DNA from 2 places in the Kitasatospora sp. NPDC051164 genome. Region 2 is predicted to be linked to the other one. Evidence: predicted binding sites of a transcription regulator. Region 2 holds the regulator's gene; the other holds the start of a gene.

Region 1 (14,906 bases), on a different contig from region 2:
GGCAGCGGGCCGACGGCGGACAGCACGTCGGCGAGGTGCTCGTCCACCGTCCAGAGGCGGGGGGCCGCCGGTGCCGGGTCCGATCCGGCGTCGCAGCAGGCTGCGGGCGTGGTGCTGTGCTCGGTGGACCCGGTCATCGGCGGCTCGCTCTCTGTCGTGTCAGTCCTGCATCTCGGAGCCGACGAACTCCCGCAGCCAGGAGCGGAACTCCGGGCCCAGGTCATCGCGCTCGGCGGCCAGACGGACGATAGCGCGCAGGTAGTCGGCGCGGTCGCCGGTGTCGTAGCGGCGGCCCTTGAAGAGCACGCCGTGCACCTGGCCGCCGGTCTCCGGCTCGCGGGTGGTCAGCTCGCGCAGGGCGTCGGTGAGCTGGATCTCGCCGCCGCGGCCGGGCGGGGTCTCGCGCAGGACGTCGAAGACCAGCGGGTCGAGGACGTAGCGGCCGATGACGGCGTAGTTCGAGGGGGCCTCGCCGGGCTCGGGCTTCTCGACCAGGTCGGTGACCTGGAAGACGTCCTCGCCGAAGCCGTTGGCCTTGACGGCGGCGCAGCCGTAGAGGTGGATCTGGGAGGGGTCGACCTCCATGAGGGCGACGACCGAGCCGCCGAGCTCCTGCTGCACCTCGATCATGCGGGAGAGCAGCGGGTCGCGGGGGTCGATCAGGTCGTCGCCGAGCAGGACGGCGAAGGGCTGGCCGGCGACGTGCTGCTCGGCGACCGAGACGGCGTGGCCGAGGCCCTTGGGGTCGCCCTGGCGGACGTAGTGCATGTTCGCCAGCTCGACGGACTCGCGGACGCGGGCCAGGCGCTGCTTGTCGCCCTTGCGCGCGAGGAGCTCCTCCAGCTCGTAGGCGCGGTCGAAGTGGTCCTCCAGGGCGCGCTTGTTACGGCCCGTGACCATCAGTATGTCGGACAGGCCCGCGGCGGAGGCCTCCTCGACGACGTACTGGATGGCCGGCTTGTCGACGACCGGAAGCATCTCCTTCGGGGTGGCCTTGGTCGCCGGGAGGAAGCGGGTGCCCAGTCCGGCCGCGGGTACTACGGCCTTGGTTACCGGAACTCGGGAGTTGGTCGTCGTCATGCGTTTACCTTACTCAGGCACGTTTTCGCCCGGCCGAGCGCGCTCGGACGGCTAGGACAGCACGTCTCGGGGCACGGCCACAGCGGCAGGCGTATGGGAAGGGACCGGCTGGGCGAGGGGGTCCCCTCCGGCACAGGGCGACAGACTACCCGGCTTTTCCGAACGGTCACGTTCGGCAGTCGGACCGTACTGCGCACCGGAAGTGACCGGTTCGCGAAGCCCGGTGGCGGGCCGGTCGCGGTGGCGCGGCGAGATCCGCCAGCAGTCGCCGCCGGCCGCCCTCGCCTCGGCGAGCGCCGTGTCGGCGGCGCGCAGCAGGACGGCGGCGTGGGTGCCGTCCTCGGGCAGGACGGCGACGCCGGCGGCGGCGGTGAGGCCGTTGCCGTGCGCCGGGCGGGCTTCGCGCGTCCCGGAGGACCAGTCGAGCAGCAGGTGGCGGCGGACCGACCAGACCAGCCGCTCGGCGACCTGCGCGGCGCCCTCGGCGCCGGTGTCGGGCAGCACCACCAGGAACTCCTCGCCGCTGTAGCGGCCGAGGGTGTCGGCCCGGCGGATCTCCATCGCGAGGCGCTGGGCGAGGTCGCGCAGTATCGCGTTGGCCCGGCCGCGGCCGTGCTCGGCGATGACCGCGTCGAAGCCGGTGATCGCCAGCATCAGCACGGCGAGCGGGCGGGGGCGGTCGGCCTGGTCGGCGTGCTCGGCGCGGCGGGTCCGTTCGATCTCCCGGTCCAGGGTGAGCTGCAGGTGGCGGTAGTTCCACACGCCGGTGAGCGGGTCGCAGGAGGCGGTGCGCTCCAGCTCGGCGCAGCGGTCCTCCAGTTCGGCGATCCGCGCCCGCAGCCGCTCCGCCCGGGCGGCGGCCCCGGCCCGGTCCCGTCGTACCCGCAGTCCGAGGACGGTGGCGCCGGCCAGCGCGGGCGCGCTCAGCAAGGCCAGGGCCTGGACCAGGAGCGGGGTGGACATCGGGGCGCCCTTTCGCGTGGCAGGCTCTGCGCGTCGACGGTCTGGAGACGTGGAGGATCCGGTGCACAACGAGAAGAGCGATCTGAGGACACGGCTGTTGACGCGGCGGCGCGCGCTCTCGGCCGAGGAGCGCGCGGCGGCGGCGCTCGCGCTGGCCGGGCACGCCGGGGAGCTGGCCGGGCCGGGCGCCACGGTGGCCGCGTACGTCTCGGTGGGCGCCGAGCCCGGGACCAGGCCGCTGCTGGACGCGCTGCGGGCGCGCGGGGTGCGGGTGCTGCTGCCGGTGCTGCTGGCGGACAACGACCTGGACTGGGCCGCGTACGCGGGGGCCGGGGAGCTGGCCCCGGCCGGGCGCGGGCTGCTGGAGCCGGTCGGTCCGCGGCTCGGGCCGGAGGCGGTGACGGAGGCCTCGGTGGTGCTGCTGCCGGGTCTGGCGGTGGACCGCGGCGGGCTGCGGCTGGGCCGGGGCGGCGGCAGCTACGACCGGGTGCTGGCCCGGCTGGGGCGGGCGGGCGTACGGCCGGTGCTGGCGGTGCTGCTGTACGAGCACGAGCTGCTGGAGCGGGTGCCCGCCGAGCCGCACGACCGGCCGGTGGACCTGGCGGTCACGCCGTCGGGGGTGCGGCGGCTGGGGTGACCCGGGTGGACGACCGCGGCCCCGCTCCCTTCGGGCGAAGGGGGCGGGGCCGCGGGGTGTCCGTACGGACGTCAGCCGGTGGTGAGCACCAGCTTGTGCTTGGTGGCCTTCTCGACCGCGTCCGGGGTGTAGGCCCAGGTGAGCTGCTTGCCCTTGAGCCAGAGGTCGGTCTGGTCGTTGTAGTTGTCGTTGAAGGCGTGGCCGGAGGCGCCGCCGACGTTGATCCAGCGCGAGGAGTCGAGGTCGTTCAGGTCGACCACCATCCGCATCGACGGGATCCAGTCCACCTGGTAGCCGGCCGCCGCGTTCCAGCCGGCCGCGTCGACCGCCGCCGAGCCGCCGGAGAGCCGGTACGGGCCGCGGTTGAGCAGCTTGTGGAGCACGCCGGAGGCGATCGAGGAGTCGTCGGTGCCGAGGGTCTGCTCCTTCAGCTCCAGCTTGTGCAGACGGCCCCAGCTCCAGGTGGAGATGTCCTTGCTGAGCAGCGAGGTCAGCTCCTGGCGGGCGTTCTTCATCGCTTCCTTGAGAAGGTTGTCCAGGCCCTTCTGGACGGTGTGCTGGGAGTCGATGTAGGTCCACCACGAGCTGTCGGGCTTCTCCAGCTGCTGGCGCACGACCTCGGTCCAGCGGTCGCCGCCGTCCGGCTGGGCCTTGCCCGGGTCGCGGGTGCCGCACTCGGTGACGATCTTGGTGGTGCTGTCGGGCTTGGTCGGGTCGTCCTGCTGGCGGACCAGCAGGCAGTTGTCCTTGGCCCGGAGGTCGGCCGGGAACTTCTGGCCGAAGGCGAGGGTGAGCAGCTGGCGCCAGACGCCGTTGTAGTAGGCGGCGGCCGCCGAGTCGGCGTCCTGGTGGTAGTTCCAGTCCTTCAGCAGGTCCTGGGCCTCGCGCACGTAGGGGTCGTCGATCTGCTGCTTGAGCAGCAGCGGGACCAGCGTCTTGGCCATCACGTTGGTGTTGTCCAGCTGCAGGGTCTGCATGTCGTCCGGCGAGATCTTGCCGTTGTTCTTGAGCAGGCCCTCGATCTGGTCGGTGATCTCCTTGGCGCGGGTGCCGTACTCCCAGTCCTTGGTCAGGCTGTACTTGTAGCTCGGGTCCACCACGGCCTGGTTGGCGGTGACGATGTAGCCGGCGGACGGGTCCAGGCTCCACGGCAGCGCGTTGAAGGGGATCGGGTCCTTCCACTGGTAGGCAGGGTCCCAGCCCGGCGCGGGGTAGGTGCCGTCGCCCTTGCCGCGGACCGGGACGGTGCCCGGGGCCTGGTAGCCGATGTGCTTGGCGTCGGCGTAGATCAGGTTCTGCGCGGGGACGGAGAAGTCCTTGGCGGCGGTGCGGAATTCGTCCCAGTTCTTCGCCTTGTCCAGCCCGAAGACGGCGTCCATGGTCTTACCGGGGCTGAGCGCCGTCCACTGCAGGGCGACACCGTAGCCGCTGGTGCCGCGGTCGGGGGCGGAGGTGCCGTTGGGGGCGTACTTGCCGACCTTCTGCTGCTCGTCGCGCTGGTCGGAGATGAGCGGGGCGCCGGTCTGGGTGGTGCGGACGGTGATGGTGCGGTCCTCCCCGCCGGCGACCTTGATGGTCTCCTTGCGGAGGTCGAACTTCACGTCCTTGCCGTCGACCTGGTAGGTGTCCGGGCCGGTGACCTTCTCCAGGAAGAGGTCGGTCACGTCGGCGCCGAGGTTGGTGAAGCCCCAGGCGATGTCCTTGTTGTGGCCGATCACCGCGCCGGGCATGCCCGCGAAGGTGAAGCCGGAGACGTCGAACTGGCAGGCCGGGGAGGCGGTCCGGCAGTGCAGGCCCATCTGGTACCAGACCGAGGGCAGGCCGGGGCCGAGATGCGGGTCGTTGGCCAGCAGCGGCTTGCCGGTGGTGGTGTGCGAGCCGGCGACCGCCCAGGAGTTGGAACCGATGCCCTGGCCGGGGCGGCCGAGCAGCTGCGGCATCCCGTCGATCCGGTCGGTGAGGCCCTGCAGCAGCGCCTTGGTGGTGGCCGCGCCCTGGGTGGTGGCGGTGCCGTTGCCGGTGCCCGGCTGCGGGGAGCCGTCGGCGGGGCGGTAGTTGTCGCCGCTCACGGTGCCGGTCTTCACGATGGTGCCGTTGCGGGCGTACGGGTAGTCCGGGTACAGCTCGGCGATCTTGTCCGGGCTGAAGTCCTGGGCCAGCAGCGAGCGGTCGACCTCCTCCTGGAGGTTCCCGGAGAGGTTCCAGGCCATCGCCTTGAGCCAGGCCACCGAGTCCACCGGGCTCCACTGCTCGGGCGTGTAGCCGCTGTTGACGGCGCCGAGCAGGGCGTACTCCAGCGAGGCCTTCTCACCGCCGGGGTGCTCGGAGAGCCAGGCGTTCACGCCGTCCGAGTAGGCCTGCAGGTACTTCTTGGTCTCCGGCGCCAGCTTGGTGTCGAACTCCTTCTGCGCCACCTGCCGCCAGCCCATGGTGCGGATGAAGGTGTCGGTGTCGACCTGGCCGTCGCCGAACATCTCGGAGAGCCGGCCGGCGGTGATGTGCCGTCGGACGTCCATCTCCCAGAAACGGTCCTGGGCCTGGACGTAGCCCTGGGCGCGGAACAGGTCCTCGGAGGTGTCGGCGTACAGCTGCGGGATGCCGCTGGCGTCCCGCTTCACGTCGACCGGCGCGGCCAGGCCCGCCACCTTGACGCTGCCGTCCACCTCCGGGAAGGACGCGCGGACCGCGGAGACCCCGCGGTAGCCGCCGTAGCCGACGCCGGCCACCAGCAGCACGACCAGCACGATCACGATCAGACGGGCGCGCCGGAACTTCTTCGAGCGGGGCATCTGGGTCCTTGCGGTCCTGACTTCGGGGCGGGCGGGCGTGTCCAGGGCCTGCGGCCGTGACAGGGAACCACATTAGGCCGAGTCGGCCGGGCACCGTGAACGGGGGACCAAGCTAAAGATATGGCAAAATGTTAGACTGAGTAACGATCCGCAAGAGGAGCATTGACGCCCCCTTAACGCGGGTCGCCCTCACAGCAACACCAGACACCCCGTCCGCCCCTGCCTGCCCGAGGTGCCCCTGCGTGAACGTCTCCCACCTGAACCAGCTCCTCCTCGAAGCCTCCGTGATCCTGCTCTTCGCGGTGGTCGCCGTCCGGATCTCCACCCGGTCAGGGCTGCCCAGCCTGCTGATCTATCTCGGGATCGGCGTGGCGCTGGGCCAGAACGGGATCGGCGTCACCTTCAACAACGCCGCGATGACCCAGGTGATCGGCTACGCGGCGCTCGTGGTGATCCTGGCCGAGGGCGGCCTCAAGACCAGCTGGCGGGAGATCAAGCCCGTGATGCCGGCGGCCACCGTGCTCGCCACCGCCGGCGTCGCGGTCAGCGTGTTCGCCACCGCGGCCGGCGCGCACTGGCTGGTCGGCCTGGACTGGCGGACCTCCCTGCTGCTCGGCGCCATCGTCTCCTCGACCGACGCGGCCGCCGTCTTCTCGGTGCTGCGGATGGTCCCGCTGCCGCACCGGCTCACCGGCCTGCTGGAGGCCGAGTCCGGCTTCAACGACGCGCCCGTGGTCATCCTGGTCGTCGCCTTCGCCACCACCGGGGAGCTGGACTCCTGGTACGTCCTGGTCGGCACGATCCTCGCCGAGCTGGCGATCGGCGCGGTGGTCGGCTTCGCCGTCGGCAAGCTCGGCGCCTACGGGATCAAGCACGTCGCGCTGCCCTCCTCGGGCCTCTACCCGATCGCCGTGATGGCGCTCACCGTGCTCGCCTACGCGGGCGGCGCACTGCTGCACGGCTCCGGCTTCCTCGCCGTCTACATCAGTGCGGTGATCCTCGGGAACTCCAAGCTGCCGCACGGACCGGCCGTCCGCGGCTTCGCCGACGGGCTGGCCTGGATCGGGCAGATCGGCATGTTCGTCCTGCTCGGCCTGCTCTGCACGCCCGCGACCATGGGCTCCTCCGTGGTGCCCGCGCTCGTCGTAGGCGCCGTGCTGGTCTTCCTGGCCCGGCCCCTGTCGGTGGTGGTCTCACTGACCCCGTTCAAGGTGCCGGCCCGCGAACAGGCGCTGCTGAGCTGGGCCGGGCTGCGCGGAGCGGTGCCCATCGTGCTGGCCACCATCCCGGTCGTGTCGGGCGCGCACAAGGCCGCGGACGTGTTCAACATCGTCTTCATCCTGGTCGTCGTCTTCACCCTGCTCCAGGGGCCGACCCTGCCGTGGGTGGCCAAGCGGCTGCGGATCGGCGAGGGCGCGATGGGCCAGGACCTCGGCATCGAGTCAGCCCCGCTGGAGAAGCTGCACGGGCACCTGCTGTCGGTCGCGCTCTCCCCCACCTCCCGGATGTCCGGCGTGGAGATCGGCGAGCTGCGGCTGCCCAAGGGCGCGGCGGTCACCCTCGTCGTGCGCGAGGGCAACTCCTTCGTGCCGGACAAGGCGACGGTACTGCGCGGCGGGGACGAGCTGTTGGTGGTCACCACGGACGAGGTCGGCGAGGCGGCGGAGCGACGGCTGCGGGCCGTGGACAGGGGCGGCAAGCTCGCGGGGTGGCTCAACGGGCGGTGAGCCCGGGGCCTCCGGGGCGCTGGGGGGGCTCTGGGGGTACTCGGGGCGCTCGGGGCGGGTGGGGTATTCGGGGTGCCCGGGGCGTTCCGGGGTCGCCGGGAAAGGGGTGGACTGGCGGGATCTACGCGCGTAACTGTATGCTGGTTCGACCACGCCGTATAACCACCGCTCAGAACACCCCAGCATCTGCCTGACGCAGAGTTGGCGCGACCGCTCGGCGGCCGCGGTCCACCCCCGGCAACCACACCGGGCCGACCCGGTATCACCCCGGTCGACGCGCGAGAGGACGACTCTCGGCGCCGTCGGGGCCACCCCATGCCCTGCCGCGCTACCAGGCAGCAGGAAGGACCGACCGTGACGGCCCGCCGAACGGTCGACCGCGCCGCGGACACCACCGCGGACACCACCGCAGCCCGGACCCCCACCCGAGTCGGGTACGGCGAGCTGCTGCGCACCCCCGGGGCCTGGACTTTCCTGGCCCCGGCCCTCGTCGCGCGACTGCCCTACGCGATGCTCAGCATGGGCATCCTGCTGCTCGTCACCCAGACCCACGGCTCGTACGGCACCGCCGGAACCGTCACCGCCGTCGCCGCCGTCGCCCAGGCCCTGATCGGACCGCAGACCGGGCGGCTGGCCGACCGGTACGGGCAGTCCGCGGTGCTGGTCCCGACCGTCCTCGTGCACGGGGCCTCGGTCGGCGCCCTGATCGCGCTGGCACTGGGGCACGCCCCGGCCTGGAGCCTGTTCCTGGCCGCCGTGCCGGCCGGTGCGAGCGTGCCGCAGATCGGCGCGATGGTCCGGGCCCGCTGGATCGCCCGGTTCACCGCCGACGGCCCCTCCGACGCCTCGGCGGCCCGGGTGAGCACCGCGTTCGCCTTCGAGTCCGTGACCGACGAGTTCACCTTCGTGATCGGCCCGATCCTGGCCTCCGGCATCGCCGCCCTCGCCAACCCGGCGGCCGCCCTGGTCGCCGAGGCCGCGCTGACCGTCGCCGGCGGCCTGGCCTTCGCCGCCCAGCGGCGCACCGCCCCCGCCCGGATCGTGCAGCAGCCCGGCACCAAGCGCACCTCGGCACTCGCCTCCCCCGGCGTCCGGCTGCTCGCCGGGACCTTCCTCGGGGTCGGCGCGGTGTTCGGCGGCATGCAGGTCTCGGTCAACGCCTTCGCCGACTCCGTCGGACAGCACGCCGCGGGCGGCACCGTCTACGGGATCTTCGCGGGCGGCTCCATGCTGGCCGGCGTGCTGTACGGCGTGATCGCCTGGCGCCGGCCCGTCCAGCAGCGGATGCTGATCAGCTACGCGCTGCTGGTGCTGGGCTGCTCCACGCTGTGGGCGATGCCCAACCTGGTCGCGCTGACCGTCGCCGGGCTGGTCTGCGGTCTGGCCATCGCGCCGACGCTGATCAGCGGCTACACCCTGGTCGAGACGCTGGTCGCGGACGGCGCCAAGACGGAGGCCTTCACCTGGCTGACCGGTGCCATCGGGCTGGGCCTCGCGGTCGGCTCGATGGCGGCCGGGAAGCTGATCGACGGGCACGGGCCGTCCACCGGCTTCCTGGTGCCGTTGATCGGCGCCGGACTGGGGCTGGTCACGCTGTTCTCGCTGCGACACCTGCTGGTGGCGCCGAGCGCGGGGCGCGGCCGGATCGTCGCGACCTCCGGAGCGGCCTCCGCGTCGGCTTCCGGAGCGGCCTCCGGGGAGCGCGGAGATGCTGCGCAGCTGGTGGGCGCGGCCAAGGGATGAGCGAGCGGTGGTCCGGCAGCCGAGGCCGGTCGCATCTCACACCGGAGTCGCTGGACTGATCCAGCGGAATGCCGCATCATTGACCATCGTTAGCACTCATAAGGCGAGAGTGCCAGGAGGAAGACAAGTGCCCACGTACCAGTACCAGTGCACCGAGTGCGGCAACGGCCTGGAGGCGGTGCAGAAGTTCACCGACGAGGCGCTGACCACGTGCCCCGACTGCCAGGGACGGCTTCGCAAGGTCTTCTCGGCGGTGGGTGTCGTGTTCAAGGGGTCCGGCTTCTACCGGACCGACAGTCGCTCCTCCTCCAGCAGCTCGGTCGGCTCCGGGTCTTCGTCGACCTCGTCGACGTCGTCCACCCCGGCGCCCGCTTCGAGCACGGGCTCCTCGGCGCCGTCCAGCCCGGCTCCGGCCGCGAGCTGATCCCCGGCCCCGGGACGGAACGACCCGGGCGCCCAGCAGTCCTCGGAAAGGCCCGTCGGCCCCGCATTCCTGCGGGGGCGGCGGGCCTTTTCGCGCCCTTCCCCGTCTCTCCGCGTCTTTTCACACCGCTTTTGTCACCGCGGAAGAGTCGGATCCACTCGCGCGAGTGTACGAACTTGTCCACAGGGGCCGGTTTGTCCACAGCCTGAGGGAAACCGCTTTCCGAGTCCGCCCCGACGGCGCATCGTGTGGGTCGTCAGCCGGTCCACCGGGGTCGGCTGCCGGACCTTTCGGAGGTGCGTCGATGACGACCGTGAGCTTCTCCGTCCCGCTGCCCGCGCCCGCCGTGCCGCCCCGGCAGGAGGTGCCGAGCTTTCCGCCGATCCGGCGCGGGTGCGGCGGGTGGCACCGCTGGCGCAGCGCGGTGCGGCGGCGGGCCGGGGTGCCCGCGCTGGTGCTGCTCGCGGTGGCGGCCGCGCTCGCGCTCGGGCCCGCGCGGGCCGGTCTGCCGCCGCTCGGCGGGGGCGCGCCGGGCCGGACGGGTTGTCAATCCGGAGCTTCGGAAGATCACCCGTAACCCGGAAACGACTTCGTCGTTCGAGGCGGCATGAAGGGCTTCAAGGAATTCCTGCTGCGTGGAAATGTCGTCGAACTCGCCGTCGCCGTGGTCATCGGTGCGGCTTTCACCAATATCATCAACGCCTTCGTCAAAGGCGTGATCAATCCGATTGTCGGTGTGTTCGGAACGAAGGACCTGGGTTCCTACAGTTCCTGCCTCAAGGGGCCCTGCGAGGTGAGCGCGACCGGTGAGGTCACGTCCGGAATCCTCATCCTGTGGGGATCGGTGCTCAGCGCCGTCCTGCAGTTCCTGATCACCGCGGCCGTCGTCTACTTCGTTCTGATCGTGCCCATGAACAGGATGGCGGCCCGCCGCAAGTCCTTCGCCGAGGCGGCGGCGGAGGCAGAGGCCAAGGAGGTCCAGCTGCTGACCGAGATCCGCGACGCGCTGGTCACGCCGCTGCGCTGACCGCGCTCGCCCGTCCTCAGTCCCCGTGGTGCGGCGGGCGCTGGCTCAGGTACCAGTCCAGCCCCCGCCCACCGCTCTCCCCCGCCCCGGAGCGCCCGCCCCAGCCGGCGTCGGTGTCGTCCCGGGACTGCTGGTCCAACGGGTCCCGGAAGACCAGCCGGGCCTTGGCCGCGGGCTTTTTCTGCGACTCCCCGTCCCGATCCCGGCCCTGGTGGTCCTGCTCCTGGCGGTCCTGAGCCTGGGCCTGGTCGTCCTGGGCCTGGGCCTGGCGGTCCTGAACCTGGTCCGTGGGCCGTTCCTGTTCCTGCTCGCTCACCCTGTCCACTCCGTTGCTCGCCTCGTCCTGCCCCTCCAGCCTAAGAGCCCCGTGGCACGCCTCGGGTCCTGGTGCGGAGCGCTCCGCACCAGGACCCGGTCGGGGGCTCGACAGGCCTTCCGGTCAGGCGGCTTCGAAGCCCGCGTGGTCGGCGATCTTCTTCAGCTCGGCCAGCGCGTGCTTCTCGATCTGGCGGATCCGCTCGCGGGTGAGGCCGTGCTGCTTGCCCACCTCGGTGAGGGTGCGCTCGCGGCCGTCCTCCATCCCGTAGCGGGACCGGATGATCGAGGCCGTGCGGTCGTCCAACCGCCCGATCAGATCGTCCAGTTCCTCACGGCGGAGCATGACCATCACGGCGTCCTCCGGGGACGTCGCCCCGGTGTCCTCGACCAGGTCGCCGAACTGGGTCTCGCCCTCGTCGTCGACCGACATGTTGAGGCTGACCGGGTCACGCGCCCAGTCCAGGACGTCCTTGATCCGGGCCTCGGTGGTGTCCAACTCGGCCGCGATCTCGGCCGGCTCGGGCTCCCGCCCCAGTTCCTTGGACTTCTCTCGCTGCACCCGCCGGATCCGCCCCAGCTCCTCCACCAGGTGCACGGGCAGCCGGATGGTGCGGGACTGGTCGGCGATGGACCGGGTGATCGCCTGCCGGATCCACCACGTCGCGTACGTGGAGAACTTGAAGCCCTTGGCGTAGTCGAACTTCTCGACGGCGCGCACCAGGCCCGCGTTGCCCTCCTGGATGAGGTCCAGCAGCGGGAGGCCGCTGCGCGGGTACCGGCGGGCGACCGCGACCACGAGCCGGAGGTTGGAGCGGATGAAGACGTCCTTGGCGCGCTCGGCGTCGGCGGCTATCGTCTCCAGCTCCTCGCGCGTGACGCCGTCGGGGAGTCCCTCCTCGTCCAGCAGGTGCTGGGCGTACACCCCGGCCTCGATCCGCAGCGAGAGCTCGACCTCCTCGGCGGCATCGAGCAGGGGCGTCCTGGCGATCTCGTCGAGGTACATGCCGACCAGGTCACGGTCGGCCTCAAGGTTGGTCGGGCGGGCCGCGCGAGTCCGGTCGGCCCTGTCGCGAACGACGGCACGGGTGGCCATGCTTGCTCCCTTTGCTGGTGTTGCCGAGGTCTGCCTGCCTGCCCCGAGGGCAAGAAGTGCGGGCCCCGCCCGGGGCTCACACGTAACGATCCAACGAACAGATTCCGGACAACATTCCCAAGTCACTCAGATTCTTCCCCGTGATGCAGTATCCTGCCGGTTTTCACCCCGACTTTGGACGCTCGGTGACCACCCGGATACATCCCGTGCCCTCGGGCGACCGTTCCGGGAGTGATTTCTTCACTCGACCCTCACGCGCCGGCCGCCTACCCGTTGAACAGGCGAATGGCCGCGCGCGTTCCCGCACACTCCCGGTTTCCGCCCGCGCCCACGCCCCGGCGCACGCAGGACCTCCTCACAAACGATGCCAAATCGCTATCGCTCCAGCTCCTGATCGGCGCAGGACACTGGGAAGGTGTCAGCCATGCACCTGACCAACAGCACGACCACCGCCACTGCGCGTAACCGCAGTCTCCTTCGGGACGCCGCGGTCGTGTTGGTTTGTGCCGCGCTCTTCGGCCTCCTGGCGGCTCTGGTGACGGGCCACTGGCGCCCGCTGATCCGCTTCGACCAGGAGTGGATCGGCGAACTGCACACCTACGCCCGGGAGCACCGGATCTGGACCGCCGCGGTGCAGACGCTCTCGGACATCGGCGGCACCGTCACCATGCGTACACTCCTCGGAATCGCCGCCGTCTGGCTCTGGTTGATCGGTGCGCGGGTCCTGGCCGGCTGGGTGGCCGCCCAGACCCTGGTCGGCTGGGGCGCCCAATGGGCACTGAAGCTGGCCTTCGACCGCAGGCGGCCCGGTTTCTCCGACCCGGTCTCGCACGCCGGCGGACCGGCCTTCCCCTCCGGGCACGCCATGGCCTCGGCGATCACCTGCGCCGTCCTGGTCGGCCTGGTCTGGTACCGGGTCCGCCGCCGGGGCCGGACCGCGGCCTGCGCGGTGGCAGCGGCGACGGTGCTGACCATCGGCTGGACCCGGGTCGCGCTCGGCGTGCACTGGCCCAGCGACGTACTGGGCGGCTGGCTGGCCGCCGGGATCGTGCTGGGCGCCGTGACCACCGTGATCGAGCTCTGGCGCCCCGGCGCGCTGGCCCGCGATGTACGGCGGGTCAACTGGCGTACCAGGCCCAGGGTTCAGCGGGTCATCGTGCCTTCCATCCGGTCGCCCCACCCCACCGACCCGCTGGACGACGGCGCACCGGGCGACGGCGTGCCACTGGACGACGACGTACCGCTGGACGGCGGCGTTCCGGACCACGGTGTCCCGGACCACGCCGTCCCGGACCACCGCGTTCGGGACGACGGCACCCTGAGCAACGCTGCCGACCGGCCGCACAAGAGAGCGAGCTGAGACCACGTCACCGGTCCGAGGCCGTCCGCTAGCGTGACCGCCGTGACCACCGCCCCTGCCCCCGCCCCCGCCGTCCCCACCGTCACCGCCGGATACCCCGAGCGGCCGCTGCGGATCGCCACCGTCCAGACCCAGGCCGTGGCCGGCGACATATCCGCCAACGCCGCCCAGGCCGCCGAGCTGATCCGCGAGGCCGCCGGCGCCGGTGCCCGCCTGGTGCTGTTCACCGAGAAGTTCCTCTCCGGGTACGAGCCCGAGCTGATCCGCGCCGACCCGCTCAAGTACACCGTCCAGCCCGGCGATCCGCGCCTCGCTCCGATCGCCGAAGCGTGCCGCGAGACGGGGGCCGTCGCCGTCGTAGGTGCCGCCGTGCAGGACGGTGCCGACCTGCGGATCTCCGCCCTCGTCATCGGCGCCGACGGCGGCTTCGTCACCCGTTACGACAAGCAGTACCTGTTCAAGGCCGAACGCGACCTCTACCGCCCCGGGACGGCCGGCTGCACGCTGGAGCTGGACGGCTGGCGGCTCGGCCTCGGCATCTGCTACGACTCCGGCTTCCCCGAGCACGCCCGCGCCGCCGCCCTCGACGGCTGCCACGCCTACCTGGTCGGCGCGCTGTTCAGCAGGGGCCACGGCTACCACGAGTCCCGCACCTGGTTCCCCGCCCGCGCGCTCGACAACACCCTCTACACGGTGCTCGCCAACCACATCGGCCACACCGGCCCCTGGCACACCTGCGGCGGCAGCGCGGTCTGGGGCCCGGACGGCCGCCTGATCGCCGAGGCGAGCGAGGACCGGCGCGAGGTCGTCGTCGTCGACCTCGACCCCACGGTCCTGCGCACCGCCCGAGAGACCGAGACCCTGCTCGCCGACCTCGCCCTCGCCGCCGAAGCCGGGGAACGCGCCCACGTGAAGCTCGCCTGAGACCTGCTGCCGGCCCGGCCGACCCGGCGGGCGGGGAGGACGGCGGCGGGGGGGCCGGTCAGGGCCCGGGGAACGGGACAGGCCCCCGACCCGGAGTGGGCGGGGGCCTGTGACCCGTGTGCTCGTTGTGCCCCAGGCAGGATTCGAACCTGCGACACCGGCTTTAGGAGAGCCGTGCTCTATCCCCTGAGCTACTGAGGCGTGGCCCGGCTGTGGCGAGGCCGGTCACAGCGTACCGGATCGGGGGTGGGGAGGGGGGTGGTGGACGGGGTGCGGACGGGGGTGCGGGTGCCGACGGGGTGTCAGGACGGGTCAAGTAGCCTGCCAAGAAGTGCCTGATCCGCCCCGGCACACCGCGCGAAGGAGACGAAAGACCCGATGAGACCTGCGGTGCGCCCGGTCGTCCGACTGCTGGGGCAGGTGTGGCTGTGGCCCGCGGTGGTGATGCTGGCGGTGGGCGGGTACCGGCTGGGGACGCCGGACCTGTGGCGGGACGAGATCGCGACCTCGACGGTGGCCACCCGCTCACTGGGCGATCTGCTGCGACTGCTCCAGCACATAGACGCCAGCAACGGCGCGTACTACCTGCTGATGCACGGCTGGACCGCGGTCTTCGGCGACTCGACGGTGGCGCTGCGCATACCGTCCGTGCTCGCGATGGCGGGGGCCGCCGCGTTCGTGGCGCTCACCGCCCGGCGGCTGTTCGGCGGCCGGGTCGCGGCGATCGGCGCGGGCCTGCTGTTCACGGTGCCGCCGCTGGTCTCCCGGTACGCGCAGGAGGCTCGCTCGTACGCGCTGGTGACCTGCGCGATCGCCGCCGC
Region 2 (14,906 bases):
GGCGGGCGACGTCGGTGAGGTCCTCGTTGGCGTCGGCGAAGCGGGCCTGCTCCTGGGTGTCCTTGACGAAGGCGCGGATGACCCGGATGCCGGTGATCTGTTCGCGCAGGACCCGGTTCACGGTGTCGATCCGCTCCTGCATGCTGCGGAACTGCGGGCGCAGTGCGCGGACCAGCAGGACGACGACGACGGCGAGGGCGGGGATGACGGCGAGCAGCAGGCCGGACAACGGGACGTCCTGGTTGAGCGCCATGATGATGCCGCCGACGCACATGATGGGTGCGGCGACCATGAGCGTGAAGCTCATCAGGGCGAGCATCTGGATCTGCTGGACGTCGTTGGTGGTGCGGGTGATCAGGGAGGGCGCGCCGAACTGGCCGACCTCGCGGGCGGAGAAGCTCTGCACCCGGTCGAAGACGGCGGCGCGGACGTCGCGGCCGAAGGCCATGGCGACGCGGGCGCCGATGAGGACGGCGCCGATCGAGCAGATCGCCTGGACGAGGGTGACGCCGATCATGACCCCGCCGAGGCGCAGGATGTACCCGGTGTCGCCCTTGACCACGCCGTCGTCGATGATGTCGGCGTTGAGCGTCGGCAGGTAGAGCGCCGCGAGGGTGGACACCAGCTGGAGGGCTACCAGCAGGGTGATCGGTCGGGAGTAGGGGCGCAGGTACGCCCTCAGCAGTCTGATCAGCACTAGCACACTCTTGTCGTCGCCGGTCGGGTTCGCACCCCAATTCTCGTTCTTCTGTGCGGTCGTACAGGCCATTCGGCGTGTGGGAACCGGGGGTTTGCCGGGCTTTTACCGAACGGTCCGGCAGTTCGCTCGTTGGTCACCTTGCCGGGTGCGTCCGTCGGTGTGGCGTGGTCACCGGCGGTGCGGGGGGTGTGCCGACCGGCTCCGCCCCCTTACGGAATGACCGGTTTCCCCCTAGGCTGCTGATTGCCCCCTTGTTACTGACCGGTACCGTTCAGGTGAACCGGGGGCCCGGCGACCGCCCCCACGGCCGCCGCGACAATCCCTCAGACGGCCACCCGCCCCCGGAGGTCCTCGTTGAGTTCCGCGCAGTCCCTGATCGACTCCGGCCGGCCCGACCTCGTCGCCGGGCGTCCCGCCTCCGTCGCCCATTTGTTCCTGGAGCGGGTCGCCGCGACTCCGAACGGTGAGGCCTACCGCTACCCCGCCCCGGTCGACGAGCACGCCGCGGACGGCGCGCCCGGCGCGGAGCAGTGGCGCTCGCTGACCTGGGCGCAGACCGCGACCCGGGTCAAGGCGGTGGCGGCCGGCCTGATGGCGCTCGGCATCCAGCCGGAGGACCGGGTCGCCCTGGCGTCCTCCACCCGGATCGAGTGGATCATCACCGACCTCGGCGCCATGTGCGCGGGCGCGGCGATCACGACCGTCTACCCGAGCACCAACGCGGACGAGACCGTCTTCATCCTCTCCAACTCGGGCTCCCGGGCGCTGTTCGCGGAGAACGCCGCCCAGCTGGCCAAGGCCGCTGCGCAGCTCGAGCAGCTGCCCGAGCTGCGCACCGTCATTCTGTTCGACGCCCCCGACGAGGCTCCCGAGGCGGCCGGCCTCGAGGTGCTCACCCTCGCCGAGCTGGAGCAGCGCGGCGCCGAGTACCTGGAGCAGCACCCGGACGCGGTGGAGAAGGCCGTCGACGGGCTCGACAAGGAGCAGCTGGCCACCCTGATCTACACCTCGGGCACCACCGGCCGCCCCAAGGGCGTGCGCCTGGTGCACGACTGCTGGGCGTACGAGGGCCGGGCGCAGGAGGCCAGTGGGCTGCTGCGCTCCGACGACGTGCAGTTCATGTGGCTGCCGCTGTCCCACGTGTTCGGCAAGACGCTGATCTCCGGGCAGATCGCCACCGGCCACGTGATGGCGGTGGACGGCCGGGTGGACCGGATCATCCACAACCTGCCGGTGATCCGGCCGACCATCATGGCGTCCGCGCCGCGCATCTTCGAGAAGGTCTACAACGGCATCGCGGGCAAGGCCCGGGCCGAGGGCGGCGCCAAGTACAAGATCTTCCTGTGGGCGGCGAAGGTCGCCCGCGAGCACGCCCGGGCCGTCCAGGAGAGCCGCGTCGCCACCGGCACCGGCACCGCCCCGCTGGCCCTGCGGGTGCAGCACGCGCTGGCTGACAAGCTGGTGTACGCCAAGATCCGGGCCGCGTTCGGCGGGCGGCTGCGCGGCGCGGTCTCCGGCAGCGCCGCACTCGCTCCGGAGATCGGCTACTTCTTCCTCGGTGCCGGCGTGCCGATCCTGGAGGGCTACGGCCTCAGCGAGACCAGCGCCGGCTCCTGCGTCAACCGCGAGGAGGACGTGCGGATCGGCACCGTGGGCCGCCCGCTGCCCGGCACCGAGGTGCGGATCGCCGAGGACGGCGAGATCCTGCTGCGCGGCCCGGGCATCATGCGCGGCTACCACAACCTGCCGGAGAAGACCGCCGAGGTGCTGGAAGCGGACGGCTGGTTCCACACCGAGGACATCGGCGAACTCAGCCCCGACGGCTTCCTGCGGATCACCGACCGCAAGAAGGACCTGTTCAAGACCTCCGGCGGCAAGTACGTGGCGCCCAGCGAGGTCGAGGGCAAGTTCAAGGCGGTCTGCCCGTTCGTCAGCAACATCCTGGTGATCGGCAACGGCCGTAACTTCTGCACCGCGCTGATCGGCCTGGACGAGGCCGTCCTCATGCCGTGGGCCGCCGAGCACGGCCTCGCCGGCAAGTCCTACGCCGAGCTGGCCGTCGAGCCGGCCGTCCACGAGCTGATCGAGGGCTTCGTGAAGCGGCTCAACACGGGGCTGCAGCGCTGGCAGACGATCAAGAAGTTCCACCTGCTGCCGCGCGACCTCGACGTGGAGCACGGCGAGCTCACCCCGAGCCTGAAGATCAAGCGCCCCGTGGTCGAGAAGACCTACGCGGACGCGGTCGCCGCGATGTACACGGGCGCCAACGAGGCCTGACCCGGCCCGTCCGCACCCCGTCCCACCCCGTCCCGTACGGTCCGCGCAGGCTTCGCGGACCGTACGGGACAATGGGGGCATGCCCTCCGCACTCCCCGACGGCGAGCCGGTGCCGTCCGACGGTTCCCTGCCCGCCCACGCCCTCGACGGGCTCGGCAGCCGCCCGTTCGGTTTCTACCTGCACGTGCCGTACTGCGCCAGCCGCTGCGGCTACTGCGACTTCAACACCTACACCGCCACCGAGCTGCGCTCCTCCGGGGCCGTCGCCTCCCAGGAGACGTACGCCGACAACGTGGTCGCCGAGATCCGGCTCGCCCGGAAGGTGCTGGGCGACACCGACCTGCCGGTGCGCACCGTCTTCCTCGGCGGCGGCACCCCCACCCTGCTGCCCGCCGGCGACCTGGTGAAGATGCTCGCCGCCGTCCGCGAGGAGTTCGGGCTCGCCGACGGCGCCGAGGTCACCACCGAAGCCAACCCGGAATCCGTCGACCCGGCGTACCTGGCCGAGCTGCGCGAGGGCGGCTACAACCGGATCTCCTTCGGCATGCAGAGCGCCCGCCCGCACGTCCTCCGGCTGCTCGACCGCCACCACACCCCGGGCCGCCCCGAAGCCTGCGTCGCCGAAGCCCGCGCGGCCGGGTTCGAACACGTCAACCTCGACCTGATCTACGGCACCCCGGGCGAGTCCGACGACGACTGGCGGGCCTCCCTGGACGCCGCCATCGGCGCCGGGCCCGACCACGTCTCCGCGTACTCCCTGATCGTCGAGGAGGGCACCCGGCTCGCCGCCCGGGTCAAGCGCGGCGAACTGCCGATGATCGACGACGACGTGCACGCCGACCGCTACCTCATCGCCGAGGAGGCACTGGGCGCCGCCGGGTACCGGTGGTACGAGGTCTCCAACTGGGCCACCACCCCCGAGGGCCGCTGCCGCCACAACGAGCTCTACTGGACCGGCGCCGACTGGTGGGGCGCCGGCCCCGGCGCCCACAGCCACATCGGCGGCGTCCGCTGGTGGAACGCCAAACACCCCGCCGCCTACGCCCAGGCCCTCACCGAGGGCCGCACCCCGGGCCTGGGCCGCGAGGTCCTGGCGGAGGAGGACCGCCGCGTCGAGCGCATCCTCCTGGAACTGCGCCTGGTCGAGGGCGTCTCCCTCGATCTGCTGACCGGCACCGGCCGCGAGGCCGCCGCCCGGCACCTCGCCGACGGCCTCCTCGCCCCCGAGCCCTACGCGGCAGGCCGCGCCGTCCTCACCCTCCAGGGCAGGCTCCTGGCGGACGCGGTCGTGCGTGACCTGGTGGACTGACATTCGTTGACGTGGGTGTCAGCCGTCGGAGGGAGCGTGCGTGCCGCTGACCGAGCTGGGTCAGGATTCCGGGTCCGGACTCCCGAGGTACATGTCGGAGCGGACCAGCAAGTTCGGCGAGCCCGTCCCCATCGACCAGCTCGGCATCAGCTTGGACACCACGGACTTTCAGAAGTACCTCTGACCGGCCTCAGTCCGGCAGGGTCACGAAGTCGATCAGCTCCTCGACCCGGCCCAGGAGTTCGGGTTCCAGGTCCTTGTAGGTGTCGACCTTGGACAGGATGTGCTTCCAGGCGGCCGGGGTGTCCGTCGGCCAGCCGAGGCGGCGGCAGGTGCCTTCCTTCCAGTCCTCGCCGCGGGGGACGGCGGGCCAGGCGGGGATGCCGACGGCGGCGGGCTTCACGGCCTGCCAGATGTCGATGTAGGGGTGGCCGACGACGAGGACGCGGTCGCCGGTGACCCGGGCGGCGATGCGGTGCTCCTTGGTGCCGGGGAGCAGGTGGTCGACCAGGACGCCGAGGCGGCGGCCGGGGCCGGGGGCGAAGTCGGCGACGATCGCGGGCAGGTCGTCGATGCCCCGCAGGTACTCGACGACGACGCCCTCGATGCGCAGGTCGTCACCCCAGACCCGCTCGACCAGTTCGGCGTCGTGCCGGCCCTCGACGTAGATCCGCGACTCGCGGGCGACCCGGGCGCGGGCGCCGGGGACGGCGATCGAGCCGGAGGCGGTGCGGTGAGGCGTTCGCGGCGCCGCCGGGCCGACCGGGCGGACCAGGGTGACGGCCTTGCCCTCCAGCAGGAAGCCGCGCGGGACCAACGGGAACACCCGGTGCTTGCCGAAGCGGTCCTCCAGGGTGACGGTGAACCCCTCGGCGGTCTTCTCGCACCGCACCACCGCCCCGCAGAAGCCGGTCGCCGCCTCCTCGACCACCAGGTCCCGCTCGGCGGGCACCTCCGGGGCGGGGGCCTGCTTCTTCCACGGCGGGGTCAGGTCGGGACCGTACTGGCGGCTGCGCATACGGGTGATCATAGGGATGGCGGACGGGCCGTCAGAGACCCGGCGCGCCCCAGACCGGGAACCAGCGACTGAGGTCCTTCTCCAGCCGCAGGTCGTTCCCCAGCATCGCGTTGACCTGCAGCTCCAGCGGGCTGTTGCGCTTCTCCCCGCCGCCGGGCATCGGGGCGAAGGGGTAGAAGGTGCCGCGTTTGTAGAGGTAGACCAGGGCCAGGGACTGCCCCTGCGGATTGCGGAAGCCGACCAGGGAGCAGAGCAGCTGCGGCCCGAAGCCGTTCGCCTCCAGTTCGCTGTTGACCGCGTGCAGGTCGTTCACCAGCTCCGGCAGTTCCTCGGGCTGGTGCCGGGCGAGCAGCCAGGAGTAGCCGTAGTCGTCCTTGGAGGCCTCCACCGGGACGCCGCCGCGCTCGGTGTCGGCGTCCAGCAGCGCCCGTACCTGTTGTTCGACCTGGACGAAGGCCGCGCCTTCGACGGCCGCGAAGCAGACCGAGCCGAGCCCGGTGGGGGTGAACGCGGCGCCGGCCTCCAGGGTGAGTGCGGCGGACGGCACGCCGAACAGCTGGTCCAGGTCGGGCTTGACGGGCTTGGTGCGGCCGAACAGGGCGTCCAGGATTCCCACGGCGGTCCTTTCGTCAGCGGAGGTCGGCGGAGGTCGGCGGAGGGTCTGCAGGGGTCGGCGGAGGGTCGGCGGGGGTTCAGTGGCCGAGCTGCTCGGAGATCTTCGCCAGCTGCTCCAGCCGCTTCTCCAGCGTCGGGTGCGTGGAGAGCAGCTGGGAGGCGGTCTCCCGGGCGTTCAGCGCGGGGGCGAAGTAGAAGGCGTTGTAGGGCTGCGCCTGGCGCAGGTCCTTGCTGGGGATGGCCGCGATCTGCCCGGTGACCTTGGTGAGGGCCGAGGCGAGGGCGCTGGGCCGGCCGGTGAGCTGGGCGGCGGCACGGTCGGCGGCCAGTTCGCGGTAGCGGGAGAGCAGCCGGGTGAGCAGGAAGCTGATCGCGTAGACGACCATCGAGACCAGCGGGATGATCAGCGCGACGATGGCCGCGTTCTGGTCGTTGTTGTTGCGGCCGCCGCCCATGAATCCGCCGTACACGGCGATGCGGGTCATCGCGCCGGCGAGAACGCCGAGGAAGCCGGCGATGGTCATCACGGCGACGTCCCGGTGGGCGACGTGGGACAGCTCGTGGGCGAGGACGCCTTCCAGTTCCTCGGGCTCCAGGCGTCGCAGCAGGCCGGTGGTGACGCAGACGACCGCGTTCTGCGGGTTGCGGCCGGTGGCGAAGGCGTTGGGCATGTCGTTGTCGGCGACCGCCACGCGGGGTTTGGGCATGTCGGCCAGGGCGCAGAGCCGGTCGATCGTGCCGTGCAGTTGGGGGAACTCCTCCGGGGACACCGGGCGGGCGCCCATGGCCCGTTCGGTGATCTTGTCGCTGAACCAGAACTGGGCCACGAACAGCCCGCCGGAGATCAGGACGATCAGCGGCCAGGCGCCGCGCAGCAGCGCGATCAGCAGGCCGGTGAAACCGACGTACAGCAGCCCGATCACGAACATCGTCGCGACCATGCGGCCGGTCAGGCCGCGGTCGGGTGCGAAACGGGTGTGCTGGCCCGAGCTCGACATCGCTTGCTCCTCCATTCGCCGTCGCCTTCGATGCTGCCACCCGGACGGCCTCGTGGCACCACTCGCGCGCCGGGAACCCGTGACGGGAACCCGTGAACGGTGGCCGCCCCGCGGGCCGTACCTGGAACTGCGGGAAGGATCACGCCGGTCCGGCCGTTCCTGCGGCAGGACCCGGGCCTTACACTGGCAGGTACGGTTCTGGCACTCGTGTGTTCAGAGTGCCAAGGTGCCGAGGCCGGACCTTCCGGGAAGGGCCGGCAGCAGCACCCGGGGACACCCAGGGACACAGACGGACAACGAGCGAAGACGGAGGTGCGTGCCCCATGGCCGGTGAGGTCCGCCAGCTGGACGACCGCAAGCTCGCCGTGCTCCGCGCGATCGTGCAGGACTACGTGGGCACCGAGGAGCCCGTCGGGTCCAAGGCCCTGGTGGAGCGGCACAACCTCGGGGTCTCGCCGGCGACCGTCCGCAACGACATGGCGGCGCTGGAGGAGGAGGGGTACATCCACCAGCCGCATACCAGCGCCGGCCGCATCCCGACCGACAAGGGGTACCGCCTCTTCGTCGACAAGCTCGCCGAGGTCAAGCCGATGAGCGCCCCCGAGCGCCGGGCGATCCGGCACTTCCTGGACGGCGCGGTCGACCTGGACGACGTGGTCGCGCGCACCGTGCGGCTGCTCGCCCAGCTGACCCGGCAGGTCGCGGTGGTGCAGTACCCGTCGCTGACGCGGTCCACCGTGCGGCACATCGAGCTGGTGGCACTGGCCCCGGCGAAGGTGATGCTGGTGCTGATCACCAACACCGGCCGGGTCGAGCAGCGGATGGTCGACTGCCCGGGCACGGTCGGCGAGACGGTCCTGGCGGACCTGCGGGCCGCGCTCAACACCAGAGCCGCCGGCCGCCGCCTCCCGGAGGTCCCGGGGCTGCTGGAGGAACTGCCGGCGATGTTCGAGCAGGCCGACCGGCCGACCGTCAGCACGGTCCTGGCGACCCTGTTCGAGACGCTCGCGGAACAGAACGAGGAGCGGATCATGCTGGCCGGCACGGCCAACCTGACCCGCTTCGGCCACGACTTCCCGCTCACCATCCAGCCGGTGCTGGAGGCCCTGGAGGAGCAGGTCATCCTGCTCCGCCTCCTGGGTGAGACCAACGACGCCGCGATGACGGTCCGGATCGGGCGGGAGAACGCCTACGAAGGGCTGATTTCCACCTCGGTCGTGTCGGTCGGTTACGGTTCGGGCGACGAGAGCGTGGCCAAACTGGGTGTGATCGGCCCGACCCGGATGGACTACCCGGGCACAATGGGGGCGGTGCGCGCGGTGGCGCGGTACGTGGGTCAGATCCTGGCCGAGTCGTAGCAAAGACCGCGCGTCCTGGAGATGACGCGCGGTAACCAGTCGCAGCACTACTACAGGCGGAACAAGCGGAGCATTTGGTGGCCACGGACTACTACGCGGTACTCGGCGTCCGACGGGATGCGGGGCAGGACGAGATCAAGAAGGCGTTCCGGCGCCTGGCACGCGAACTGCACCCGGACGTCAACCCGGACCCGAAGACGCAGGAGCGGTTCAAGGAGATCAACGCCGCCTACGAGGTGCTCTCCGATCCGCAGAAGCGCCAGGTCTACGACCTCGGCGGTGACCCGCTGTCGCCGGGCGGCGGTGGCGCGGGCGGTTTCGGCGCCGGCGCGGCGGGCTTCGGCTTCTCCGACATCATGGACGCCTTCTTCGGCGCCGCGGCCGGCCAGCGTGGCCCGCGCTCGCGCACCCGCCGCGGCCAGGACGCCATGATCCGGCTGGAGATCACCCTGGAGGAGGCCGCTTTCGGCACCACCAAGGAGCTCCAGGTCGACACCGCCGTCACCTGCACCACGTGCAGCGGCGAGGGCGCGGCCCCCGGCACCTCCGCCCAGACCTGCGACATGTGTCGCGGCAAGGGCGAGGTCTCCCAGGTCACCAGGTCCTTCCTGGGCCAGGTCATGACCTCCCGTCCCTGCCCGCAGTGCCAGGGCTTCGGCACCGTCGTGCCGACCCCGTGCCCGGAGTGCGCCGGCGACGGCCGGGTCCGCGCCCGTCGCACCCTGACCGTCAAGATCCCGGCCGGTGTCGACAACGGCACCCGGATCCAGCTGGCCGGCGAGGGCGAGGTCGGCCCCGGCGGCGGCCCGGCCGGCGACCTGTACGTCGAGATCGCCGAGACCACCCACACCATCTTCCAGCGGCGCGGCGACGACCTGCACTGCACCGTCACCATCCCGATGACGGCGGCCTCGCTCGGCACCCGGGTGCCGCTGCAGACCCTGGACGGCCTGGAGGAGGTCGACATCAGGCCCGGCACCCAGTCCGGCCAGTCGATCCCGCTGCACGGCCGGGGCATCACCCACCTGCGCGGGGGCGGCCGGGGCGACCTGATAGTGCATGTCGAGGTGAAGACGCCCAGCAAGCTCGACGCCGAGCAGGAGGACCTGCTGCGCCGCCTCGCGGTGCTGCGCGGCGAGGAGCAGCCGTCCGGCCAGTTCGCGCCGGGCCAGCAGGGCCTGTTCTCCCGGCTGAAGGACGCCTTCAACGGCCGGTAGCCGTCCGCGCAGGGGTGCCGGGGGCCCACCCCGGCACCTCTTTCGCGTGTCCCCCCTCAGGCCGTAGGCCGCACCCGGGCCTCAGGCCTCAGCCCGCAGGCCGCACCCCGGAAAGGTTCCCCCGCATGACCGCACCCGTCTTCGTCGTCGAGACCGAGCGGATCGCCGCCGCCGCGCCTGGCACCGTCGTGCGCCTGGACGGCCCGGAGGGGCGGCACGCGGCCGCGGTGAAGCGGCTGGAGCCGGGCGAGGCGGTGACCCTGGCCGACGGGCAGGGGCTCGGCGTGGACGGGACGGTCGCCGAGGTGCTCGGCAAGGACGCGATCGACGTGGCGGTCGCCGCCGTGCGCCGCGAGCCGGAGCCCGCGCCGCGGATCGTCGTCGTCCAGGCGCTGCCCAAGGGCGACCGCGGCGAGCTGGCCGTGGAGACCATGACCGAGGTCGGCGTGGACGTGGTCATCCCGTGGGCGGCCTCGCGCTGCATCACCCAGTGGAAGGGCGAGCGCGGCGCCAAGGCGCTCGCCAAGTGGCGGGCCACCGCCCGCGAGGCGGGCAAGCAGTCCCGCCGGCTGCGCTTCCCCGAGGTCCGCGACCCGATGACCACCAGGCAGCTGGCGCCCGTCCTCGCGCGGGCCGCGTTCGCCGCCGTGCTGCACGAGGAGGGCGCCGAGCCGCTGGCGCATGCCGCGCTGCCCGAGGCCGGTGACCTCGTGCTGGTGGTCGGCCCGGAGGGCGGGGTGTCTGCGGAGGAGCTGGCCGCGTTCGCCGAGGCGGGCGCGAAGCCGTACCGGCTGGGCCCCTCGGTGCTGCGCACCTCCACCGCCGGGGTGGCCGCCGGCGCGCTGCTGCTGGGACGCACCGGCCGCTGGGCGTAGCCCGGACCGGGCCGTGGCCCGTGCACCGGGGCCGCGGCCAGTACTACGGCCGCGCGGCGCGGTCCAGCGGGCTCACCCGAGGGGCCCGACTCTTGCCGGAAAGCCCGGCGGCTCGTACGCGTACGTGCCTACGCTGGACCGCGTGACGGACTCCCTGAGCACCTCCGCGGGCGCCTATCTGCGCCACCCCCACCTGCACGGCGACCTGATCACCTTCGTCGCCGAGAACGACCTCTGGCTCGCCCCGCTGGACGGCGGCCGGGCCTGGCGGCTGACGGCCGACCACCGGCCGGTCCACGACCCCCGGTTCTCCCCGGACGGGCGGCACATCGCCTTCACCTCCACCCGGGACGGCGCCCCCGAGGTGCACGTGGTGCCGGTGGACGGCGGCCCGTCCCGCCGGCTCACCCACTGGGGCAGCGGCCAGACCCGGGTGCAGGGCTGGACGGCCGACGGCCGCCCGATCGCCACCACCACCGCCGGCCAGGCCACCCTGCGCCGCACCTGGGCGCACGCCGTGCCGCTGGACGGCGGCGAGCCCGCGCGGCTGCCGTACGGGCCGATCGGCGGCATCGCCTTCGAGCCCGGCGGGGACCGGGTGCTGCTGGCCAGTGCCGCGATCCGCGAACCGGCCTGGTGGAAGCGCTACCGGGGCGGCCGGGCCGGCAAGCTGTGGCTGGGCCGGGACGAATTCGTCCGCGTCCACGAGGGGTTGGACGGCCAGCTGTCCTCGCCGTTGTGGGTGGCCGGCCCTGCGGGCGGGCCGGGCGGGCAGGACGGGCAGGGCGGCCGGATCGCCTTCCTGTCCGACCACGAGGGCGTCGGCGAGCTGTGGTCCAGCCTCCCGGACGGGTCCGACCTGCGCCGCCACAGCGTCGGCGCGGACGGCTTCTACGCCCGCAACGCCGCCACCGACGGCACCCGGGTGGTGTTCCACCGGGCCGGTGACGTCTGGCTGCTGGACGACCTGGCCGGCGCCGAGCCGCGCCGCCTGGACATCCGGCTGGCCGGCCCGCGCAGCGGCCGCCGCCCCCGCCCGGTGCACGCCGCGCACTGGCTGGAGGCGGTCGCCCCCGACCGCACCGGCCGGGCCAGCGCCGTCGTGGTGCGCGGCAGCGTGCACTGGCTGACCCACCGCGAGGGCCCGGCCCGGGTGCTGGACGAGACGCCGGGCGTGCGCGGGCGCCTGGTCCGGGTGGTGCCGGGCGAGGACGGCGTCCAGGGCGTGCTGTGGGTGTCCGACGCCGAGGGCGAGGACGCCCTGGAGTTCGCGCCGGCCGTGCACGGCACCGAGCGCCGCCGGCTGGCCGCCGGGCAGCTCGGCCGGGTCAACGCGCTGGCCGTCTCCCCGGACGGCAAGCAAGCCGCGCTCGGCGTGCACGACGGCCGGGTGCTGCTGGTGACGCTCGCCGACGGCACCGTGCACGAGCTGGACCGCAGCACCGACGGCGAGGTCGGCGGGTTGGTCTTCAGCCCGGACTCGGCCTGGCTGGCCTGGTCGCGGCCGGTGCCGGGGCTGGGCCCGTGGTCGCTGCGCCAGATCGTGCTGGCCAACCTGGCCACCCGCACCGTGAGCGAGGCCACCCAGCAGCGCTTCATCGACACCTCGCCGGCCTTCACCGCGGACGGCCGCTACCTGGCGTTCCTGTCGGTGCGCAACTTCGACCCGGTCTACGACTCGCACGTCTTCGACCTGTCCTTCCCCAACGGCTGCCGCCCGTACCTGATCACGCTGGCCGCCGACACGCCGTCCCCGTTCGGGCCGCAGCGGGCCGGGCGCCCGCTCGGCGGGGAGGAGGACGAGCCGCGGGCCAAGAAGACGGACGGCGAGGACGGCGGCGCCGACACCGCGCCGGTGACCAGGGTGGACCTGGACGGCATCGCCGACCGGATCGTCCCGTTCCCGGTCGAGGGCGGCCTGTTCGGCACCCTGCGGGCCGCCAAGGACGGCGTGCTGTGGACCAGGGCCCCGCTGCTCGGCGAACTCGGCGACGAGGCGGCCTCGTTGGAGGATGACCGGCCCCGGCCGGTGCTGGAGCGCTTCGACCTGAAGAAGCGCCGGGTCGAGCAACTGGTGCACGACGTCGACGGCTTCGCGGTCAGTGGGGACGGCAGCCGGGTCGCCGTGCTGGACGAGGGCGAGCTGCGCATCGTCCCCGCCGACCACAAGGCGGCCGGCGAGGACGACGAGACCGCCGTGGACCTCGCCCGGCTGCGGGTCACCGTCGACCCGGCCGCCGAGTGGCGGCAGATGTTCGCCGAGAACGGCCGGCTGATGCGGGACAACTTCTGGCGCCCCGACCTCGCCGGCGTGGACTGGGCCGGCGTCCTGGAGCGGTACCGGCCGCTGGTGGAGCGGGTCGGCTCGCACGACGACCTGGTCGACCTGCTCTGGGAGGTGCACGGCGAACTCGGCACCTCGCACGCCTACGTCCTCCCCTACGGCGCGCACACCGACGCCGCCCGGCGCCAGGGCCTGCTCGGCGCGGACCTCGTCAAGGAGGGCGGGCAGTGGCGGATCGCCCGGATCCTGCCCGGCGAGTCCTCCGACCCGAGGGCCCGCTCGCCGCTGGCCGCGCCCGGCGCCGCGATCCGCCCGGGCGACGCGATCCTCGCGGTCAACGGCCGCCCGGTGGACCCGGTCACCGGCCCGGCCCCGCTGCTGGCCGGCACCGCCGGGCAGCCGGTCGAGCTGACCGTGGCCGGCAAGGACGGCACCGACCAGCGCCACCCGGTGGTCGTCCCGCTCGCCGACGACGAGGCGCTGCGCTACCACGACTGGGTGGCCGGGCGGCGGGCCGCCGTGCGCGAACTGTCCGGCGGCCGGCTCGGATACCTGCACGTCCCCGACATGCAGACCACCGGCTGGGCCCAGATCCACCGCGACCTGCGCTCGGAGATGGCCAAGGAAGGCGTGATCGTCGACATCCGGGAGAACCGGGGCGGCCACACCTCGCAGCTGGTGATCGAGAAGCTCGCCCGCCGCATCGTCGGCTGGAACGTCAGCCGGGACACCGACAGCCCGGTGCCGTATCCCGGCGACGCCCCGCGCGGACCGATCGTCGCGCTCGCCGACCAGGACTCCGGCTCGGACGGCGACATCGTCAACGCCGCCATCCAGGCGCTGGGGATCGGCCCGGTCGTCGGCACCCGCACCTGGGGCGGGGTGATCGGCATCGACAGCCGCTACCGGCTGGTCGACGGCACCCTGGTCACCCAGCCCAAGTACGCGTTCTGGCTGGAGAACTACGGCTGGGGCGTGGAGAACCACGGCGTCGACCCGGACGTCGAGGTGCCGATCGCCCCGCACCACTGGGCGGCCGGCGAGGACCCGCAGCTCGCCGAGGGCGTCCGGCTCGCCCTGGCCGCACTCGCCGACACCCCGGCCCGCACGGCGCCGCCGATGCCCTGGCAGTAGCGGCGCCGCCTGGGTGCGCCCCCGAAAAAAAGAAGCCGAAGGGGCACGCCGGAGGCAAGCGGGCGGGTCGCCGCGTGGGAAGTCGGGTGGGCCGACTTCCCACGCGGGGGGCGTGGGTAGGATGCGGGGCTGTTTCTTGATCCACAGCTCACGGGGGAATCACCATGGCACAGGGCTACCCGCCGTCGCCGTACGGCCAGAACCCTTACGGACAACAGCAACCGCAGCCGTACCCGCCCTACCAGCAGCAACCGCAGCCGTACCCGCCGCAGGGGTACGCACCGCAGGGCTACGCGCAGCAGCCGCCGCAGCCCCAGCAGCCCCAGTACGGCCAGCCCCAGCAGCCCCAGTACGGCCAGCCGCAGCAGTACGCCCAGCCGCAGCAGTACGGACAGCCCCAGCAGTACGCCCAGCCCGACCCGTACCCCAACCCCTACCCGCAGCAGCCGCAGCAGCCGCAGCGCGCCGCGACGCTGCCGCCCCCCAAGGAGGCGGGCGGCGGCCGGCGCTTCCTGGCGATCGTGCTCGACTTCTTCCTCGCGGTCGGCCTCGGCTTCGCCGCCGCCGACGCCGCGAGCCGGCCGAAGGTCAGGAACGTGGCGGGCCACTCCGTGCAGAGCGGCGGCCCGGCCGTTCCGTACGTCGTGGCGCTGGTCGTCGTCGGCCTCCTCGTGTCCTTCCTGAACCAGGTCGTGCTCGCCCGCCTCGCCGGCTTCAGCGTCGGCAAGGCGATCCTGGCGATGCGGGTTGTGCGCACCAAGCGGGTGATGCGCCCGAACACGTGGCGGCTCACCAGGCGCTGGCTGCTCGGCTTCGTATTCCTCGCGGTGACGATCCTCTCCGAGGACTTCGACCTCGACGACGGCGACATCGTCGGCATGCGCGCGGTGCGTTGGAAGCACCTGCGGGAGTACCAGCAGGCCGCGGCCGGGCTCGGCTAGGCTGCGCCCGTACGGCCCCATCACCCGACGTACCGATCCCGAGGAGTAGCCGATGGCCGGCGAGGCGCAGCCCGACTGCCTGTTCTGCAAGATCGTGGCGGGCGAGATCCCGGCGACGGTGGTGCGCAAGACCGAGCGCGTCCTCGCCTTCCGCGACATCGCCCCCAAGGCCCCCGTGCA

The links. The regulator HrcA, encoded in region 2, represses chaperone genes, less so after heat shock. The targets are predictions, from matches to a motif close to TTNGCACTCNGNNNNNCNGAGTGCNAA.
Region 1: ACIBEC_RS16010 (FmdB family zinc ribbon protein) is a predicted target of HrcA. The motif match lies at 9,029-9,055, and genes of this name have one in related genera.

Annotation. Positions count from the first base shown of each region.
Region 1 covers NZ_JBITFB010000009.1:188,758-203,663, reverse strand. Annotated here, with positions in the region: gene glp (gephyrin-like molybdotransferase Glp) at 1-137, opposite strand, end outside; gene galU (UTP--glucose-1-phosphate uridylyltransferase GalU) at 160-1,080, opposite strand; gene ACIBEC_RS16035 (GGDEF domain-containing protein) at 1,132-2,043, opposite strand; gene ACIBEC_RS16030 (5-formyltetrahydrofolate cyclo-ligase) at 2,105-2,680, shown strand; gene ACIBEC_RS16025 (penicillin acylase family protein) at 2,752-5,469, opposite strand; gene ACIBEC_RS16020 (potassium/proton antiporter) at 5,712-7,196, shown strand; gene ACIBEC_RS16015 (MFS transporter) at 7,551-8,939, shown strand; gene ACIBEC_RS16010 (FmdB family zinc ribbon protein) at 9,067-9,363, shown strand; gene ACIBEC_RS16005 (hypothetical protein) at 9,668-9,940, shown strand; gene mscL (large conductance mechanosensitive channel protein MscL) at 9,971-10,390, shown strand; gene ACIBEC_RS15995 (hypothetical protein) at 10,407-10,706, opposite strand; gene ACIBEC_RS15990 (sigma-70 family RNA polymerase sigma factor) at 10,830-11,801, opposite strand; gene ACIBEC_RS15985 (phosphatase PAP2 family protein) at 12,226-13,161, shown strand; gene ACIBEC_RS15980 (carbon-nitrogen hydrolase family protein) at 13,204-14,085, shown strand; tRNA gene ACIBEC_RS15975 (tRNA-Arg) at 14,214-14,286, opposite strand; gene ACIBEC_RS15970 (glycosyltransferase family 39 protein) at 14,464-14,906, shown strand, end outside.
Region 2 covers NZ_JBITFB010000004.1:425,363-440,268, reverse strand. Annotated here, with positions in the region: gene ACIBEC_RS09110 (ABC transporter ATP-binding protein) at 1-697, opposite strand, end outside; gene ACIBEC_RS09105 (AMP-dependent synthetase/ligase) at 1,055-2,977, shown strand; gene hemW (radical SAM family heme chaperone HemW) at 3,057-4,286, shown strand; gene ACIBEC_RS09095 (DUF3097 domain-containing protein) at 4,477-5,304, opposite strand; gene ACIBEC_RS09090 (hypothetical protein) at 5,336-5,920, opposite strand; gene htpX (zinc metalloprotease HtpX) at 5,997-6,917, opposite strand; gene hrcA (heat-inducible transcriptional repressor HrcA) at 7,241-8,275, shown strand; gene dnaJ (molecular chaperone DnaJ) at 8,353-9,492, shown strand; gene ACIBEC_RS09070 (16S rRNA (uracil(1498)-N(3))-methyltransferase) at 9,618-10,367, shown strand; gene ACIBEC_RS09065 (S41 family peptidase) at 10,510-13,785, shown strand; gene ACIBEC_RS09060 (RDD family protein) at 13,950-14,726, shown strand; gene ACIBEC_RS09055 (histidine triad nucleotide-binding protein) at 14,779-14,906, shown strand, end outside.